Regions from separate parts of the Dyadobacter sp. HNCC25DJ184 genome, predicted to be linked through region 2. Evidence: riboswitches for the same ligand, from Rfam matches in the RefSeq annotation. Region 2 holds a riboswitch; the other holds the start of a gene.
What was found. A riboswitch is a leader RNA that binds a small molecule or an ion and turns the genes downstream of it on or off. The one in region 2 is predicted to bind thiamine pyrophosphate.
Positions count from the first base shown of each region.

Region 1: another riboswitch for thiamine pyrophosphate. It lies ahead of AC1XUD_RS07355 (TonB-dependent receptor); the one in region 2 lies ahead of thiS (sulfur carrier protein ThiS).

Region 1 is NZ_JBXHAQ010000004.1:88,573-91,753, forward strand. Features, by position in the region: gene AC1XUD_RS07345 (S41 family peptidase) at 1-3, opposite strand, end outside; gene rocD (ornithine--oxo-acid transaminase) at 124-1,377, opposite strand; TPP riboswitch at 1,597-1,692, shown strand; gene AC1XUD_RS07355 (TonB-dependent receptor) at 1,812-3,181, shown strand, end outside.
Region 2 is NZ_JBXHAQ010000001.1:540,578-543,758, reverse strand. Features, by position in the region: gene AC1XUD_RS02100 (bile acid:sodium symporter family protein) at 1-417, shown strand, start outside; gene AC1XUD_RS02095 (GNAT family N-acetyltransferase) at 518-1,015, opposite strand; TPP riboswitch at 1,236-1,331, shown strand; gene thiS (sulfur carrier protein ThiS) at 1,401-1,604, shown strand; gene AC1XUD_RS02085 (thiamine phosphate synthase) at 1,606-2,205, shown strand; gene AC1XUD_RS02080 (thiamine phosphate synthase) at 2,214-2,837, shown strand; gene AC1XUD_RS02075 (HisA/HisF-related TIM barrel protein) at 2,831-3,181, shown strand, end outside.

The DNA of each region.
Region 1 (3,181 bases), on a different contig from region 2:
CATATAGATTCAATGAGAGAATGTGTGAATGAGTGAATTGCCGCAAGGAATAGCTTTTTTTCTTATGAATGAAATCCTGCAACCTTTTCCCATAGAGATGGTAACTTCCAAATCACCCCTCTATTATTTATAGTTAAGAAATACTTCTTCAATAATATCACAAGCCTGATTTAGCTGCGCTTCGTTGATAACAAGCGGAGGTGCGAAACGGATTTTATTGCCGTGCGTTGGTTTGCAAAGTAATCCTCTATCCATCATTTGATAACAAAGTTTTGTCGCAGTGTCACTTTCCTCATCGTCGTTAATTACAATCGCATTCAAAAGTCCCTTACCCCTAACGAGCTCAATCAGAGAACATTGTTTTTGTAACTCAGATATTCTTCTTCTAAATAACAGACCCATAGATTCAGCATTTCCAGCCAGATCTTCATCTTCCACAACTTGCAGGGCGGCTATGGTGACGGCACACGCCAGCGGGTTTCCCCCATATGTTGATCCGTGTTCTCCCGGGGCGATAGTCAACATCACTTCATCGTTGGCCAGGGCTGCTGAAACCGGCATGGTGCCTCCAGAAAGTGCTTTTCCCAAAACCAGAATATCCGGCTTCACATCTTCCCAATCACAAGCCAGTCTTTTTCCTGTCCTTCCAATTCCTGTCTGCACTTCGTCAGCGATAAAAAGAACATCATATTTTGTACACAATTTCCGCACTCCCTGCAAATATCCTGCCTGTGGCACAACCACCCCAGCTTCTCCCTGAATAGGCTCTACCATAAAGCCCGCAATGTTTTTATCTTTTTTGAAAAGATCCTCAAGTGCATTCAGATCATCGTAAGGGATAATTTCATATCCAGGCAAGAATGGCCCGTAATCGCCGGTACTGGAAGGATCAGTAGAAGAAGAAATAGCAGCCAGTGTTCGACCCCAGAAATTCCCCGAAGCATACACCGTTTTAGCTTGGTTCGGAGCAATTCCTTTAACTTTATATGCCCATTTCCGGGTTAGTTTCAGTGCCGTTTCGCCACCTTCAACACCCGAATTCATCATCAATACTTTATCATAACCGAAATATTCAGCCATGTATTTTTCGCATTCCCCTAGCCGATCGTTGAAAAATGCTCTGGACGTAAGCGTTAGTTGCTGCGCCTGTTGGATCAGCGCATCAACAATACGCGGATGGCAATGTCCCTGACTCACTGCACTATAGGCCGACAGAAAATCCAGATATTGCTTTCCCTCCACATCCCAAACATGTACGCCAAGCCCCTTTTTGAGAACAACCGGCATCGGTTTATAATTGTGCGCACCATATTGATACTCGAGATCTATTGAACTTTGGGCAGCACTAACTGTGCTCGTGTCTGTATGGCTAGGCATTGGAATCTGTTTTCTATGAGCGTGATATCAGAGTAAAAATACGGAAAATGTGAGAGAATCCGGGTATAGTAAAATTGAGACTTCTTTCAATCTATTTGATATAAAATTTAAACAATATACAGTTTCCAGATTCGGACTAAGCCAATACGCCAAAAGGTGTTGACACGGCCCCCTCAATAATTCCATCGTTTCAACCATTTTTCTCCGTATATTTGCACCATAATCTCAAAGGGGTGCCCTACCAAACGGGCTGAGATCATACCCATAATACCTGATCCGGGTAATGCCGGCGTAGGAAGAGAAGCTCAATCGTGATCATAATAAAACAGAGGCCTATGTTTTATTTGAAATGTTGAAGCGAGTTTTAATTTTTTAACTTATTAATTTACAACCCGATAGGTGGCCCCTTGCCTCTCGTAACAAATTTTATCGCTATGCGAAAAGTTACGACCTATCTGAAAACAGTACTTCTTTTGTTGTCCATATCCTTTCCGGTTTTGGCGCAAAGAACAATTACCGGCACCGTTCACGATGCTGATGACAATAAACCGCTTTCCGGAGCAACCATTAAAGCAAACGATATCCGTGGCACCACCACCAACGGTTCGGGTTCTTTTACCCTGAAAAATATCGCTGAAAGCACTCCGTCTATCGAGATCTCCTATATTGGTTATGAGACCGTTAAGCTGAACGTCCGGGATATATCGGGCCCGGTAAATGTAGATCTCATTAAAAGCACATATCAGGCAGATGAAGTGATTATCAACGCGACTCGCGTTACGGACAAAAGCGCAATGGCATATACCAACGTGTCCGCGGAAACTCTGAACAAACAAAATCTCGGTCAGGATTTACCTGTCCTATTGAACTTCACTCCGTCGCTCGTGTCAACAAGCGATGCAGGTGGCGGCGTTGGATATACCGGAATCAGAATCCGTGGTTCGGACGCCACGCGTATCAATGTGACTGTCAATGGAATTCCCTATAACGATGCTGAAAGCCAGGGTGTATATTGGGTAAACATGCCCGATCTTGCTTCTTCTGTCGGCAGTATTCAAATCCAGCGCGGCGTCGGAACTTCCACCAACGGAGCGGGATCGTTTGGAGCAACCGTAAATATCAATACCAATACTTTCCGGCCGGAAGCCTATGCTGAGCTCAACAACTCTGCAGGTTCATTCAATACTTTCAAGAATACGCTGAAGCTGGGAACAGGTCTGATCAAAGACAAATTTACTTTTGACGCCAGGCTTTCCAGAGTTTCGTCCGATGGATTTGTGGATCGGGCTACATCCAACCTGCATTCTTATTATTTGTCGGGCGGATATTTTGGCAAGAAAAGTTTTGTAAGGGTGAATGTATTTAGCGGTAAAGAAAGGACGTACCAATCATGGAACGGAAGCCCGGAAGCCAAAGTACGCGGAGATATTGAAGGAATCAACGCATATATTGAACGAAACTCGCTGAACGAACGGGATGCGCAAAATCTGTTGAATTCCAACGATCGTACTTATAATTATTATACCTATAAAAATGAGGTTGATAATTATCGTCAGGATCATTATCAACTGGTTTCCTCACATACGTTAACCGACAAAATCACCTTGAATCTGAATGGATTTCTGGTACGTGGTTTAGGATATTACGAGCAATATCGTGATCAGGATAAGTATAGTAATTACAAGTTGCCAAACGTAATTATTGGCGGCGATACGCTGACTCGCTCCGATATTATACGCAGAAGATGGCTGGACAACTACTTTTATGGCACCACTTTTTCGCTTGATTACAACAACTTTAAAAA
Region 2 (3,181 bases):
AGCGGAAAAGCAAAATGGCTTGACGATTTGATGCCGTTGGTATCGATGGGCGGTATTGCCTTTATCATCGTCATCATCACCGCAGCCGGACGCGACAGTCTGTTAAGTATCGGACCGATGTTGTTGTTATTGGTTTTGGTTCACAATCTATCAGGATATACACTGGGATATTGGTCAGGCAGGTTATTTAAAATGTCGGAACGTGATTGCCGCACAATTGCTATTGAGGTAGGTATGCAGAATGGCGGTCTGGCATCAGGGATTGCAAAGGAAATGGGCAAAATGGCCACTGTTGGTCTTGCACCTGCTATTTTCGGGCCTTTGATGAATATTACGGGTTCGATCCTTGCGTCGTGGTGGCAGGGAAAACCAACGGGCGACGAAGAAACTTATGTAGAGACGGGGAGACCGCATTGATATATTAGCATAAAAAAGCCGGATGGATCACAATCGTGAATTCATCCGGCTTTTTCATATGTTCGATATTAAATTCTTCGTGCCCTTGTGGTAAAACACCTCATTCTAAAAGCAACTGCATGAATACCAGATCAAGCCATTGATCAAATTTATAAGCCACTTCCTTCAGATATCCTTTTTCGACAAAGCCATGTTTCTTATGAAACTCAATGCTTCCACGGTTTGCAGCATCTATGCCTGCAATCATGGTATGCAAGCCTTGTTCACGCGCACGGTATATCAGCCCGACTAACAGTTTACCACCAACTCCCATTCCCCTCGATTTTTCATCAAGATAAATAGAATGTTCTACGCTGAATTGATAGCCTATTTTAGGTCGAAATATATTGTAAGAGCCATATCCGATCACCTCTCCTTCCACATCTGCCACAATGATGGGCATCCCAGATTCGAGTGTTTTATCAAACCATGCCGTCTGCTCTTCAAGCGTTCTTTCGTCGTAATCGTAGATAGCGGTGGATGTCTTGATTGTGTCATTGATAATCTCCAATAAAGTCGGTAAATCGTGCTTTGTGGCGTTTCTGATTTTAAGCTCCATCAATGTATTCTCAGTATTTCGGTGTTATCGTCGAGTTAACAGGTTGTGAATAAAATAAACCTCTTTCATTTCACATTTGCTAACAAAAACTCAATTAGTCAGGATAGCGTTCTGAAGCTCAAATTTATTCTATAATTACCAAACTATATTAATACTTGCGGATATTATTATAAAGTTGATCACGCAGATTTTTTATCTACATTAATTTCCAATAGTTTTACCAGCGCTTTAGGGGTGTCCACAGTTGTGGTCTGAGATTATACCCTTTGAACCTGATGCAGTTCATACTGCCGAAGGAAAAAGTAATGTACGCCTATAACCGTACTCGTCTTTCTCTTAGGGTTTAAAACTCCATTCCTGAAGCTTAACTTTTCGCAGCTAACGAATGGAGGTCCTGATCAACAATCAGTTACAGATAGTTCAGAGTAACGCAACAATCCTTTCGATCCTTTCCGATTTATTTCCGGGCTCATTAAAAGGGGTAGCCGTGGCCGTCAACAACGAAGTTGTCCTCCGCGCCGAGTGGAATACTATTTTTCTGAAATCCACTGACAAAGTAAGTATCATAAGAGCTACCCAAGGCGGATAAGATGGAGTTAGTCGTGATCTCATCGCCCGATCCCGTCCCTTTCGAAGGTGTAATTATCAATCGCCTTTTCGAGAGCGGCCTTTCGTTCTTTCATATCCGAAAACCGGATATACGCCCGAAAGAATTATTGACGCTATTGCTAACTATTAGGGTTGAGTTCTGGCCTATGATCGCGTGGCATCAGCAACACGACATGGCAATTTCAATGGGATCGAAGAGGTTACATTTTACTGAGCGGTTGCGCAAGATGACTGATTTGAATAGGCTTGAGCAACGAAAAAATGAAGGTTTCATTTTAAGCACTTCCATTCATCACATTTCGGAGCTCGACGATATCATGCATTTTGATTACGCGTTTTACGGACCCGTGTTTAACAGCATTTCAAAGCCAGGCTATGAACCTTCCCTGACCGATGATTTCGTGATTGACAAATCAGGTAAATCGACCAAAGTATTTGCACTGAGTGGGGTCACCGAAGCTAATATAGATCAAGTTCGTAAAATGAATTTCGATGGAGCAGGATTGCTGGGCGCGATATGGAACGATCCCGAGCATGCTGTCGACACGTTCAAAAATATCCAAGAAATCATTAAAAACTAGGTAAAGCATTGATAAACAAACTCCACTTCATTTCAAATCAAACAGCCGAGCGTGGTCACCTTGAAAGCATATCACTTGCGCTCCGCGGAGGATGCAGGTTGATTCAACTCAGGGTCAAAAACCATCCTTTCGAAGATTTATTGGATATGGCTCACCAGGCAAAAACCATGTGCGATGAATTTGACGCGAAATTAGTAATCAATGATTACCCTCAAATCGCGAGAGAGGTAAATGCATATGGCCTTCATCTCGGCTTGGAAGACATGCCTGTTGCCGAAGCCCGTCAAATAGCAGGGAATAATATCATCATCGGCGGCACCGCCAACACCTGGGAGCACCTGTTGCTTCGAATTTCAGAAAGTGTTGATTATGTGGGGATTGGCCCATTGAGATTTACCAATACAAAAAAGAATCTGAGTCCGATATTGGGTTTTGAAGGATATGCTGAAATCGTTGAAAAAATGAAGCAATATAAATTGAATATGCCTCTAATAGCAATTGGCGGCGTGGTGAAGGAGGATATCTCCTTGTTAAAAGAAATTGGAATACACGGTGTAGCTATATCAGGTTCGATCACCAATAGCGACAACCCATCTCAACTTATCTCATTCATAAACAACGCATTATGTTAAAAATAGCAGGTAAAGAATTCAAGTCAAGACTTTTTACCGGGACGGGAAAGTTTAGTTCCGCTACCCTTATGGAAGAATCCATCATTGCCTCGGGCTCGGAACTCGTGACGGTTGCTCTTCGGAGAGTCGATCTTGGGGGTGAGCAAGACAATATACTTTCCTACCTGAATCACGCCCATATCAATTTATTGCCGAATACATCTGGTGTCAGAAATGCAAAGGAGGCAGTTTTTGCTGCTCAGCTCGCGAGAGAAGCTCTGGAAACAAATTGGCTTAAACTTGAGATTCATCCCGATCCAAAATACCTCATGCCCGATGCAATTGAAACACTGAAGGCAACGGAA